4 regions of the Streptomyces sp. NPDC102283 genome follow, and region 2 is predicted to be linked to each of the others. Evidence: riboswitches for the same ligand, from Rfam matches in the RefSeq annotation. Region 2 holds a riboswitch; each other region holds the start of a gene.
The links. A riboswitch is a leader RNA that binds a small molecule or an ion and turns the genes downstream of it on or off. The one in region 2 is predicted to bind cyclic di-AMP.
Positions count from the first base shown of each region.

Region 1: it holds a riboswitch for cyclic di-AMP, as region 2 does, so the genes downstream of both, ACIRJT_RS36110 (peptidoglycan DD-metalloendopeptidase family protein) here and ACIRJT_RS02540 (NlpC/P60 family protein) in region 2, are expected to answer to the same signal.
Region 3: it holds a riboswitch for cyclic di-AMP, as region 2 does, so the genes downstream of both, ACIRJT_RS32890 (C40 family peptidase) here and ACIRJT_RS02540 (NlpC/P60 family protein) in region 2, are expected to answer to the same signal.
Region 4: it holds a riboswitch for cyclic di-AMP, as region 2 does, so the genes downstream of both, ACIRJT_RS13185 (transglycosylase family protein) here and ACIRJT_RS02540 (NlpC/P60 family protein) in region 2, are expected to answer to the same signal.

Region 1 covers NZ_JBIWLQ010000028.1:55,010-58,206, reverse strand. The annotation lists gene ACIRJT_RS36125 (helix-turn-helix domain-containing protein) at 1-251, shown strand, start outside; gene ACIRJT_RS36120 (DUF6126 family protein) at 317-490, shown strand; gene ACIRJT_RS36115 (tyrosine-protein phosphatase) at 542-1,354, opposite strand; cyclic di-AMP (ydaO/yuaA leader) riboswitch at 1,798-1,956, shown strand; gene ACIRJT_RS36110 (peptidoglycan DD-metalloendopeptidase family protein) at 1,961-2,905, shown strand; gene ACIRJT_RS36105 (SGNH/GDSL hydrolase family protein) at 3,067-3,197, shown strand, end outside.
Region 2 covers NZ_JBIWLQ010000001.1:508,007-511,203, forward strand. The annotation lists gene ACIRJT_RS02535 (hypothetical protein) at 1-216, shown strand, start outside; gene ACIRJT_RS02540 (NlpC/P60 family protein) at 260-1,468, opposite strand; cyclic di-AMP (ydaO/yuaA leader) riboswitch at 1,467-1,633, opposite strand; gene pcrA (DNA helicase PcrA) at 1,903-3,197, shown strand, end outside.
Region 3 covers NZ_JBIWLQ010000023.1:9,206-12,402, reverse strand. The annotation lists gene ACIRJT_RS32900 (LysR family transcriptional regulator) at 1-669, opposite strand, end outside; gene ACIRJT_RS32895 (LysE family translocator) at 742-1,401, shown strand; gene ACIRJT_RS32890 (C40 family peptidase) at 1,468-1,938, opposite strand; cyclic di-AMP (ydaO/yuaA leader) riboswitch at 1,942-2,127, opposite strand; gene ACIRJT_RS32885 (hypothetical protein) at 2,481-2,786, opposite strand; gene ACIRJT_RS32880 (ATP-dependent Clp protease proteolytic subunit) at 2,824-3,197, opposite strand, start outside.
Region 4 covers NZ_JBIWLQ010000005.1:383,920-387,116, forward strand. The annotation lists gene ACIRJT_RS13175 (cytochrome P450) at 1-141, shown strand, start outside; gene ACIRJT_RS13180 (transglycosylase family protein) at 329-1,405, shown strand; cyclic di-AMP (ydaO/yuaA leader) riboswitch at 1,695-1,878, shown strand; gene ACIRJT_RS13185 (transglycosylase family protein) at 1,884-2,600, shown strand; gene eno (phosphopyruvate hydratase) at 2,924-3,197, shown strand, end outside.

The DNA of each region.
Region 1 (3,197 bases), on a different contig from region 2:
GGGCCCAGGGCGACCTGGTCCGGGTCCATCCCGGCGAGGAGTGGCTGTACGTCCTGGAGGGGCGGCTGCGGATCGGCCTCGGCGACACCGTCCACGACCTCGAACCCGGCGACAGCGCCCACTTCGACTCGCTCACCCCGCACCGGATCGCGGCCGTCGACCGCTGCGGCGCGGAGCTGCTCTTCGTCCACTCCCTGCTGCAGAGCCCCGCCGCCGAGCTGTGCCTCGGCAACGCCCTCCACGCGCGCTGAACCGGCTGCCCCGGCCGGCTCCATCCTTCGCTCCACCGGCCGCGAGGCCGACAGAGAGGACCGTCATGTCCGATTCCGAGCACTACGACCCGCTGGGCCCCGGCCGCCGCCCGAACGAGGACCCGCAGGAGAAGCGGATGCCGCGCGGTGTTGTCATCCGCCTCTTCGCCTACCTGGTGGCCGGCCACGTCATCGCGGGCTTCCTCTACCTGCTCTTCGTGGTGGCCGGGAGCAAGTGACGCGGTCGGACGGACGACCGCCCGCCCCGGACGGATCGCTCGCCGTTCGGGTCAGCCCTGGTCGAGCAGGCGCTCACGCAGCCGCTCCCGGGTCTCGGGGGAGACCTTCAGTCCCTCCGAGAGGTAGCGGTCCGTCGTTCCCCAGTTCTCCTCGATGGTCGCGAAGGCCGCCGCGAGGTAGGCGGGCCGCGCCCCGAAGAGCGGGTCCAGCAGCTCCAGCACCTCGGGCGACATCCCGGTGCCGGACGCCTCGGAGCGCTTCACGGCGTAGCGGCGGTGGAGGTCGTCGGACTTGAGGTAGTCCTCCTCGATCGCCTCCGGCTCGACGCCGACCGCCAGCAGGGCGACCGCGATCGAGAGACCGGCCCGGTCCTTCCCCGCCGCGCAGTGCATCAGGGCGGGGACGCTGTCCTCGGCCAGGGAGTGCAGCACCCGGCTGTGCTCGGCGGTGCGCTCCTCGATCGTCGCGCGATACATCCGGATCATGCGGTCGGCGCCCTTGCCGTTCGCGAGGACCGAGCGCAACTGCTCGATGTTTCCGTCGCTCACCAGCCGCCAGAACTCCGCGCCGTCGGCCGGGTCCGAGAGCGGAATGCTGACATTGCGGACACCGGCCAGCTCGATGTCGTACCCGTCGAGCCGGTGGTCGGCGGAGTGGCGGAAGTCGAAGATCGTGTGCAGCCCGAGCCCGCCGAGGAAGGCCGCGTCCTCGGCGGTGGCGTGGGCCAGGTGGCCGCTCCGGTAGAGCCGCCCGAAGGCGGTGCGCCGCCCGTCCGCGGTGGGGAGCCCGCCCACGTCGCGGAAGTTGCGGACTCCGGTCAGCACGGTCTCTGTCGGCGGGACCTGCGGCACCTGCTGCGTCACGGTCACTCCTGGGGTCTCTGGCGTCGGCGCGGCTCGCCGGCGAGGGCGCTCCCGTGACGATACGACATCGATTAGACGGAAAATCATCACGGTCGCGCGCCCCGGTGCGGGTGTCGAGGCGACCGGTCTGACCTGGCGTCAGAAGCGAGGCAGACCGCATGTCCGTATTGGTGCATTTCGCAGAACATGCCCCGCTAATGGGGGAGATGGGATTCCGGAGGTGAGCGGGATCATATCCGTGACGGTCCGTGGTGAGCGCGCCCCGGGGTATTCCCGTTGCCCGCACGGAAATCCAAGATCCGTAATCCACGGAGTGTGACGGGAATTCCGGAGCGATATTGAATCGATGATTCCGGCGGGCAACCGATGGCTTGTTCCGCTCGTCCTGACTCGTTTACGGTCGCCGCAATCCGGACGGACCGCCTAATCCTGCCGCCGCCCGGAATTCGCACCCACCCACAAACGCGTGGCAGGAGCGGGGGAACCAGGTAAGCCGCCGATCCGGAGCGATCCGGACCGGCTCGGGGTGAAGTCGCCGCAACGCGACAGGGCATCTCCAGCCCGAACCCGACAGCTCACCTCGCAGGCGCCGGAGAGGACCATCCCATGCCCGCAAAGGGTAAGCACCGTCGTTCGAAGTCCGGCCCGATCTCCCGCGGCGTCCTCGTCGCAGGGACCGGCGGCGCCGCACTCGTCCTGCCGCTCATCGGCGCCACCGTGGCGAGCGCCGCGGACCAGGCCGCCCCGGCCGTGAAGCCCGCCGCCGCCTCGGTCGCCGCCGCGCACACCGCCCCGGCCGCCGCCCCCACCGCGTCGAACGCCGCCCCGAAGACGTACGCCGTCGTCTCCGGCGACTACCTGGCGAAGATCGCGGCCGAGCACCAGCTCAAGGGCGGGTGGGAGAAGCTGTACCAGGACAACCGCTCCACCGTCGGCGAGAACCCCGGCCTGATCCACCCGGGCATGAAGCTGACCCTCGGCGCCAAGGGCTCCGCCCCGGCCGAGAAGTCCGCGGCGCCGAAGAAGGCCGAACCGGCGCCGAAGGCCGCCCCGAAGGAGGCCCCGAAGGCGGACACCGTCTCCGCCGACGACTCCGAGGGCTCCGGCAGCCCGTCGCGGACCGGCTCCTCCGAGGCCACCGGCTCCGGCTGGTCCGCCCCGCTGGCCAGTGCCAACGTCACCACCCAGTACCGGGCTTCCGGCGCCAGCTGGTCCAGCGGCTACCACACCGGCTCGGACTTCCAGGCCGCCTCCGGCACCCCCGTACTCGCCATCGGCCCGGGCACCGTGGTCTCGGCCGGCAACAGCGGCTCCTACGGCAACGAGGTCGTCATCCAGCACGAGGACGGCATGTACTCCCAGTACGCCCACCAGTCCTCGCTCAACGTCTCCGTCGGCCAGACCGTCACCGGCGGCCAGCAGATCGGTCTCTCCGGCTCCACCGGCAACTCCACCGGCCCGCACCTGCACTTCGAGGTCCGCACCGGCCCGAGCTACGGCTCGGACGTCGACCCGATCGCGTACCTGCGCCAGCACGGCGTCTCCGTCTGACCGGACACGGCGAGGAGTGATCGAGGGGCGGTGCGCGGCGGCGCACCGCCCCTCCACTTATTCCGGCTTTACCAAAAACTGACCGGGTGGTCTATCTCACCACCCGTCAACCCCGTATTACGGTCGCGTAGGTCACATCGCACGATGCAGGATAAGTGCTTGTGGCAGACGATTCGAGAAACAACCAGCAGCACACCATCGGGTCGTACGCGGCGATTGGCGACAGTTTCACCGAGGGCGTCGGCGACCCCGGCCCCGACGGGACGTATCTCGGCTGGGCGGACCGCTTCGC
Region 2 (3,197 bases):
ACCATGCTCGTCACCGGCATCGCCCTGGTCGGACTCAACCAGGCCGACGACCAGACCGTGAACAACGTCAAGATCGGCATCAAGCTCGCGCTGCTGGTCGTGATCCTCGCCCTCGTCTACGTCAAGCGGGACGACGAGACGGTGGACAAGGGGGCGTTCGCCGCCGTCGGCGGGCTGACGGCCGCCAACATCTTCATCGCCACGGTCTGGACCTGAGGCTTTCCGGGGGCGGCCGCCGAGAAGCCGTCCCCGACGCGTACTACGCCGGGCGCACGCTCCCGTAGATCGGCATGGAGTAGATCGACTCCTCGCGCACGTTCGCACCCGGCTTCGGGGCGTGGATCATCATCCCGTCGCCCTTGTAGATGCCGACGTGGCTGATGTCGTCGTAGAAGAAGACCAGGTCCCCCGGCTTCAGGTCGGACGTGGCGACCCGGGTCCCGACCTCCACCTGGTCCCAGGTGGTCCGGGGCAGGGTCACGCCCGCCTCCCGCCACGCCGCCTGCGTCAGTCCCGAGCAGTCGTAACTGGAAGGGCCCGACGCGCCCCACACGTACGGCTTCCCGATCTGTGCGCGGGCGAAGGCGAGCACCTTCTCCGCCTTGGCGGCGTAGCCGGTGCCCGTACCGGTGCCCGTACCGTTACCGGAGCCGGGGTCCGTGCCCGTACCGGAACCGGAACCCGTGCCCGAGCCGCCGCCGGACTCCTTCGCGGCCTCCTCGCGGGCCTTCTCCTCGGCCTCGGCCCTCTCCTTCGCCTCGGCGGCCTGCCGGGCGGCCAGCTTCGCCGCCTTCTCCTTCGCCTCGGCCTCCTGTCTGCGCTCCAGCTCCGCCAGCCGCGCCTTCTCCTCGGCGGTCAGCCTCGACAGCAGGCCCCGGGCCTCGGTGAGCCTGGTCTGCACGTCCTTCTTGCTGGAGGCGAGCGTGGCCTGCGTCTCGGTGAGGGTCTCCAGGCTCTTCACCGCCTCCGCGCGCTTCTTCGCCGCCGAGGCCTGCTGCGTACGGAAATCGCTGACGGCCTTCTGCTGCCGCTCCGTCGCCCGGTCCATCATCCGGCTCTGGTCGAAGTACCCCTGCGGGTTCTCCGCCAGGAAGAACGTCGCCATGGGCGTGATGCCGCCACTGCGGTACTGGGCCGCCGCGTAGGAGCCCAGCGCCCGACGCGCCTCGTTGATCTTCTCGGTCCGCTTCGCCACGTCGGAGAGCAGCGTGTCGACCTTCGTCCGCTGGGACGCGGAGGCTGCCTTGGCCCGGTTGTACTCCTGGGTCGCGGTGCCCGCCTGCCGGTACAGGGCGTCGACCTTCTTCTGGACTTCCTCGATGCCGGGCTTCGGCTCCGCGGGCGCGGCCGTGGCGCTCTGCGTGGAGAGCAGCGTCACGGAGGCCAGCGCGACCGTCGTCAGCCCGACGGCGGGGGTGGTGGTGCGCACCTTCGTGCGCGGCTTGCGGTGCGATGCCAAGACCGGCATCTCCTTCCGTGGACCGCCTACCGGGTTAGCTGTCGGGTTCGGACGGAACGGAAGGCTGTCCTACGGTCCGGCTGCGAGGGCACGGACCGATTCACCCCGGTGTCGCGTGTGGGTCCCCGGTTCCGAACCGCCAGGGCGGCAGGACGGATTCGGCAGAGGCGCCCGTCAGGCGTGGTTCGCCTCAGGGAGGTACGGGCCACCTGACCGAGCACGCTAGCCAACCGGCCCCACCGCTGGGAAGGACGATGAGCGATATGCCCGATACATTTTCGTGACCTTTCCGGTTCAGGGCTCCGGCACCCCTTCCGACCGGGCGATCCTTCACGGAACGTCGACGTCCGGTCTCCGTGCGTACGGGTGGCGGCGTGGTGCGAGCGGCCCCTTCTCGCCTTCGGCCGAAGGTTGTCGGTCCGGCCGCCTAGACTCGGGAGGCGATGAGCAGCCTCTTTGACGACAGTTTCCTGACCGGCCTCCAGTCCGCGGAGGACGGCCCCCCGCCGCCCCCCGAGGACCACGCGCCCGAAGCGGTGCCGGAGGGACTCTTCGAGGGCGTCTACGACGCGCCTCCGCCGCCCCGGGACGGGTATTACCGGGACGGTCACCCCCGCCCGGCGATCGACCCCGCCGCGCTGCTCGACGGGCTGAACACCGAGCAGCGCGCCGCCGTCGTGCACGCCGGGTCCCCGCTGCTCATCGTCGCCGGGGCCGGCTCCGGCAAGACCCGGGTCCTCACCCACCGCATCGCCCATCTGCTGGCCGAGCGCGGGACGCATCCCGGGCAGATCCTCGCGATCACCTTCACCAACAAGGCCGCGGGCGAGATGAAGGAGCGCGTCGAGCAGCTCGTCGGCCCCCGCGCCAACGCCATGTGGGTCATGACCTTCCACAGCGCGTGCGTCCGCATCCTGCGCCGCGAGTCGAAGAAGCTCGGCTTCACCTCGTCGTTCTCGATCTACGACGCCGCCGACTCCAAGCGCCTGATGGCCCTGGTCTGCCGCGACCTCGACCTGGACCCGAAGCAGTTCCCGCCGAAGTCCTTCACCGCCAAGGTCTCCAACCTCAAGAACGAGCTCATCGACGAGGAGACCTTCGCCGGGCAGGCCGCGGACGGTTTCGAGAAGACCCTGGCCCAGGCGTACGCGCTCTACCAGGCCCGCCTGCGCGAGGCCAACGCCCTGGACTTCGACGACATCATCATGACGACGGTCCACCTGCTCCAGGCCTTCCCGGACGTCGCCGAGCACTACCGCCGCCGCTTCCGCCACGTCCTCGTCGACGAGTACCAGGACACCAACCACGCCCAGTACACCCTGGTACGGGAGCTGGTCGGCCCGGCCGGGGAGGCCGACGCACCCGCCGAGCTGTGCGTGGTGGGCGACGCGGACCAGTCGATCTACGCCTTCCGGGGCGCGACCATCCGCAACATCCTCCAGTTCGAGGAGGACTACCCGAGCGCCACGACGATCCTGCTGGAGCAGAACTACCGCTCCACACAGACGATCCTCTCCGCCGCCAACGCCGTCATCGAGCGCAACGAGAGCCGCCGCCCCAAGAACCTCTGGACCAACGCCGGCAGCGGCGCCCGCATCACCGGCTACGTCGCCGACACCGAGCACGACGAGGCGCAGTTCGTCGCCGACGAGATCGACCGGCTCACCGACGCGGGCGACGCCAAGGCGGGCGACGTCGCCGTCTTCTACCGGACCAACGCCCAGTCCCGCGTCTTCGA
Region 3 (3,197 bases), on a different contig from region 2:
GGGCGTCGCCCCGGCCTCGGCGAGCGCGTTCTCGACCCCGCGCCGGGGCGGATGGGAGGGCGCGCTGCTGATCAGCGGCCGCCCCGCCAGCTCGCCGACCGGCAGCCGCCCGGTGCCCTCGGAGAGCCGATGGCCCACCGAGGTGACCAGCACCAGCTCCTCGACCAGCAGGGGTTCGACCAGGACGCCCGCCGACGGGGGCTCGGCCGCCGCCGGTTCGTACGCGTGGGTCAGGGCGAGGTCCACCTCGCCCGCGACCACTGCCGCGATCCCGCCGGGCGGTTCGTAGTCGGCGACGGCCAGCTCGACCTCCGGATGGGCCCGCCGGAACGCGCTCAGGACCGGCGGCAGCAGATGGATCCCGGCCGTCGTGAACGTCCCCACGCGCAGCCTGCCGCCCGAGAGCCCGGCCAGTCGCGCCAGCTCGTGCCGCGCCTGGTCCAGCTCGTCCAGGACCCGCCGGGCCCGGCCCGCCAGCAGCTCGCCCGCCGCCGTCAGCCGCGCCCCACGGTGGTGGCGCACCAGCAGCACCGCCCCGGTCTCCCGCTCCAGTTTGGCCAGCTGCTGGGAGAGCGCGGGCGCGGTGTAGCCCAGGCGGGCGGCGGCCCGGGTGATCGATCCGGCCTCCGCGACCGCCACGAGCGCCGCGAGCCGTGTCGGGTCGTACATGAAGCGTTCCTTTAGGCAGACCCAGAAGATTGCAAGTACACGCTAATGGCTCCGCCGGTCCAAGGTGGACCCATGGACGCACAACTGATCGCCTTCACCGGGGTCGCCGCCGGGATGGTCGCGCTGCCCGGCGCCGACTTCACCGTCGTCGTACGCAACGCCCTGGCCTCGCGCACCGCGGGCCTGGCCACCGCGCTCGGCGTCGCCGGAGGGCTGCTGGTGCACACCGCGCTCGCGGTCGCCGGACTCGCCGCGGTGCTGGTGACCATGCCGGTGCTCTTCCGCACCGTCCAGCTGCTCGGCGGCGCGTACGTGCTCTACCTCGGGATCAGCGCGCTGTACGCGATCCGCCGCCGGCCCCCGCAGGACAGCTCCGGCTCACCCTCCGGTACGAGGGAGGGCGAGCCGGAGCGGCCCGCGCCCAGGGAGCTCGGACGCGCGCTGCGCCAGGGGTTCCTGACCAACGCGCTCAACCCGAAGGCCCCGGTCCTCTTCCTCAGCCTGCTGCCGCAGTTCGTGCCCCACGGTCAGCCGCCGCTGCCCAGGACCCTGCTGCTCGCGGCCCTGGTGGTGGTGCTGGCGCTGATCTGGTTCCCGGCCGTCGCCCTGCTCGTGGACCGGCTGGGCCGGTGGCTGCGCCGCCCGCGTACCGCCCGCGCCATCGAGGGCGGCAGCGGGGTGGCGCTCACCGGTCTGGGACTGGCGCTGGTCACCGGCCCGCTGCTGCGCTGAGCGCGCCGCGGGCGGCCCCGGGGACGGGCGGGGCCGTCCGCACGGGAAGAGCGTCCGGTCGGCGGGTCAGCGGACCCGTCCGTACCAGACGCTCTTGGACCAGATCTTGGCCAGTCTCACCACGTCCCCCGATTTGGGGGAGTGCCAGATCTTCCCGGCCCCGGCGTAGATGCCCACGTGGTAGACGCTGCGCCCCGAATGGAAGAAGACGAGGTCACCGCGTTTGCGCTGCGACTTCCCGATGTGACGGGTCTTGTTGTACTGCTGCTGTGCCGTGCGGGGAAGCTTCTTGCCGGCCTTCTTGAACGAATAGACCGTCAGCCCCGAACAGTCGAAGCGGCTGGGACCGGCCGCTCCGTACTTGTAGGGAGCCCCCTTCTTCGACGCGGCGACCTTCAGCGCCTTCGTCGAGTGGGTGGCGGCCTCGGCGTCGTTCACCAGACCGGGCGCCAGCATCGAGGACGTCACGGCCAGGGTGAGTACCGAGGCCGTGCCGACCCGGGCGAACAGAGACGGGACATGAACCTGCGCAGACATGCGCAACCCTTCGTCAGCCGCCTGTGAAGGATGACCTGTCGGGTTCGGGCTGGCGAAGTCGCCCGGCCGCTGACGCGGCTTCACCCCGAGGGCTTCCCGGTCTCCCGGTCGGCCCGTTGTGCTCGGGTCCTCCACTCCTGCCGATCCACTCCTGTCGACCAGTCATCCGGGCGGCGGCAGGACTCGGCGTCCGCCCGGACCGCCCCGCCGCGGTGGCGGGGGCTTGTCGTCCCAGGGATCTTGACTCACCCGGTGCCGGATTTCCGAGCTGAAACAGCGGTTTGTGAGTCTCCTCACCACTGATCCATTCGGGTGGACAGGTCGGATTCGCGCTCGCCCGCGAGCCGGGCGCACACCCTCGTACCAGCGACGAAAGGGTGCTTTTCGAGTACGGACCGTGCGTCGAACGCAAGTTGAGCCGTCGCTCGTGCGGGTGATCGCCTACGCCGAACGAGCGAGGCGAATCGGTCCCGGGACCGGGCGTGTCGTGCGCGGCTCCGACCGGTCCGCTCCCGTATGGCGCTCCCCGTGCGCGGGGCCGGTCAGTTCACGGGCGGCGGCATCGCGACCCGGCCCGCCCTGCGCTCCCCGTCCAGGACGCGCAGGGCCCGCGCCAGGGTGGCGGCGTGGATCCGCGACTCGCCGCGCTCGTGCATCAGGGCCAGGGCTTCGCGCAGGGCCGCCGCCCGGGAGGCCAGGGCCTGGGCGGCCCGCAGTGCGCTGTAGGTGTCGCTGCCATGGGCCGGATTGATCCGGCCCACCTGGTCGAGCACGGCCAGATAGCAGTCGACGAACTCGCCCTCGGCCCGGGTCAGTGCGGGCAGCGGTGGGAAATCGGGTGGCTCCATCGGCGTTTCACCTCGCGTCGTACGGCGACCGGGAGAGTCAGCGGCTCTCCACGACGTGGTCGACCAGCCCGTGGGCGAGGGCGGCCTCGGCGTCGAGGATGGTGTCGCGCTCGATGTCGGCGGTGATCTGCTCCGCGGTCCGGCCCGTGTCCCGGACCAGCATGGCCGCGAACATCTCGCGGGTGCGCACCAGTTCGCGCGCGTGAATCTCCAGGTCGGACGGCTGGCCCCGCATCGGCTCCTCCATCGCGGGCTGCTGAATGACTACCCGCGCGCCCGGCAGCGCATGTCGGCGCCCCTTCGCCCCGGCGGCCAGCAGGGCCGCGGCGTAGGAGCCCGCCTGTCCCAGGCAGAAGGTCTCCACCTCGCAGGTCAGGAATCGCATCGTGTCGTAGACCGCCGCCATCGCCT
Region 4 (3,197 bases), on a different contig from region 2:
CTTCCTGACCTGCGACTTGCAGGAGAAGCTGGCGATTTGCGCTGGCGTGGCGGGCTCATCATGCGTGGTCTGCGCACTCTTCCGGTCGAGTTCGAACCGGGTAGCCGATCCGAAAAAAGTGACACAGTGTCAACTCTGTGACTTTCACGTGATCTGCGCTGCATCGACTTGTGACACACGTTCGAGTCCCGCTAGGTTCACGGTTCGACGCGTCGGTCGCACCTTGCTCACGCGTCACCTGTGCGCCGAAGCAGACACGGAGTCCGGCACGGAATCCGCTGCGCGGCGCCCAGGTCACTCGCTTGTCAGTCGCACGGAAGGCATACCCATGGGCTCCGCGAACGGCAGACACCGCCGCCCTCGTCAGGCACCCGCCATCATCGTCGCCGCAGGCGTGACGGGATCGGCCATCGCCATCCCGCTGCTCGGCGCAGGCGGCGCGCAGGCCGCCGAGGCCACCACCTGGGACCGGGTCGCCGAGTGCGAGAGCGGCGGCATGTGGAGCGCCGATCTCGGCAACGGCTACTACGGCGGGCTCCAGTTCTCGCAGGAGACCTGGTCGGCGTACGGCGGGACGGCGTTCGCACCCCGCGCCGACCTCGCCAGCCGCTCGCAGCAGATCTCGGTGGCCGAGAAGGTGCTGGACGACCAGGGCCCGAAGGCGTGGCCCAGCTGCGCCGTCATCTCCGGCCTCGCACTGGACGGCGGCCTGCCGGGCGTCGACCCGGGCACCTCGCCGTCCGCGGACCCGTCCGCCGATCCGTCGGCGGACCCCTCGGCCGACCCGACGACCGGCCCGACCGGTGAAGCGGACGCACCCGGCGAAACGGGTGAATCCGGCAAGTCCGGAGAAGCTGATGAATCCGGCAAGGGTGAGAAGGGTGACGAGGCGGACAAGGGTGGCAGTGGTGGCGCGGAGAAGGGGAGTGAGCGCCCCGACTCCTCGGTGACGCCCTCCGTCCCGCCCGCCCCCGACGCCTCGGACCCCTCCACGGTCCCCGACGCCTCGGCGGGCGAGGACGGCAGGGCGGGCAAGCACCGGGGCGCCCCCGCGCCCGAGGAGGCCGACGCGGGCCGGACGGACGGCCCCCGCGAATCCGGCCGGCACGCCTCGCGCGGTGACGGCGACGCGCGGGACGGCGGCGCTGCGGCCTCCGGCGGGTACACGGTGCGGCCCGGCGACAACCTCTGGGCGATCGCCGACGCGCAGGAGATCCCCGGCGGCTGGACCGGCCTGTACGAGGCGAACAAGGGCCTCCTGGGCTCCGACCCGGACCTGATCCTGCCCGGCCAGAACCTGGAACTGGGCCTGGACCGGGATGCGGACAGGAGCGCGGACAAGAGTGCGGACAAGGCGGCGCCGGAGGGTGCCGGGGCGTCCGCCGGGGCGCCCGCCGCCAACTGATCGAATTCGGGAAAACCCCCCGAAAATCGGGGCAGTTAAGAGACCTATGTCCACTTTTGCGTAAGTGAGACATGGGTCTCTTTGCTTCAACTGGCGCTTTTCGTCCGGCCGGTCCGGGCGTATCGCCCCCCACCTGCGGAAACGGCCCGCAGGCCACCGCGAGTTCGGGTTGATTGCCCCCTATGTCCATCTTTGAATGTCGGGGTTGCCTGTGTTTACGGTCGGAACCGCTCGCACCGCGGGCCCCGTCGACCGTCACGCCGAATCCTGCCGTCGGTCGAAGGGAACAGACGCGTAAGCGCCGTAGGCAGGAGCGGGGGACCCAGGTAGGCCGCCGGGTCCGGACGCCTCGTCGAGACCGACGAGGACGTACGGGAACGGCTTGGGGTGAAGTCGCGAGCAGCACCGTGCGACCGGGCAACTCATCAGCCCGAACCCGACAGCTCACCTCGTAGGCGTCGGTGAGGAGATTCGTTCCATGCTGCTGAACAGCAAGGGCAAGCACCGCCGCCCGTCCAAGGCCACCCGCATCGCCACCCTCGCGGGTGTCACCGGCGCCGCCATCGCCGTCCCGCTGATGGGCGCGACCAACGCTTCCGCCGCCTCCGTCGAGACCTGGGACGCCGTCGCCCAGTGCGAGTCCGGTGGCAACTGGTCCATCAACACCGGCAACGGCTACTACGGCGGACTGCAGTTCTCGCAGTCCAGCTGGGCCGCCGCCGGCGGTACGCAGTACGCCTCCCGTGCCGACCTGGCCTCCAAGGACCAGCAGATCGCCACCGCCGAGAAGCTTCTCGACCTGCAGGGCCCGGGCGCCTGGGCCTGCGCTGGCGCCGGCGGCCTCACCAACGACGGTGTGGACCCGGGCGTGAACACCGGCTCCGGCTCCGGCGAGAGCAAGCCCGAGCAGGCCCAGCCCGAGCGCCAGGCCGAGCAGCCCACCACGCGCTCCGAGCAGCGCACCGCTCCGCAGGCCGAGAAGAAGGCCGAGAGCAAGAAGACCGTCACCACCCCGACCGGCGAGAAGGTCCAGAAGGGCGACGGCGAGTACAAGGTCGAGGCCGGCGACACCCTGAGCACCATCGCCGGGGCGGAGGGCGTCAAGGGCGGCTGGAGCAAGCTCTTCGACCTCAACGACGACATCGTCAAGGACGCGGACCTGATCTTCCCGGGCCAGCAGCTCCACCTGAAGTAATCGCCGTCTCTCCTCCCCGGAGGGGAAGCGTCCGGCGGCACTTCCCCTCGCACGGCTTCCCGGCCCGGCGCGCTCGTCCCCCCAGCGCGCCGGGCCGGGTTCTTCGTGGGAGGCGGAGGCCCGTGGACTCGTATTCGTTCACCTCTTGTTGTTACCGCTCAGTAGATTTCTAGAGTTTTGTCCCGTGATGCAGGCCCTTGGGTCCTTTTTCGTCCCAGGAGGCGGGCGGTCGGCTGGCCGACGCGGCCGGGCCCGATAGGCTCGTGCCGCAAGGCCACAGTGACCCTGCACAACCAGTGTCAGATCCCAGAAGGAGATGCCTCGTGCCGTCCATCGACGTCGTCGTAGCCAGGGAAATCCTCGACTCCCGCGGCAACCCCACGGTCGAGGTCGAGGTTGGCCTCGACGACGGCAGCACGGGCCGTGCTGCTGTTCCGTCCGGCGCCTCCACCGGTGCGTTCGAGGCCATTGAGCTTCGCGACGGTGACCCCAACCGCTACATGGGCAAGGGCGTCGAGAAGGCCGTCCTCGCCGTCATCGAGCAGATCGGCCCGGAGCTCGTCGGGTACGACGCCACCGAGCAGCGCCTCATCGACC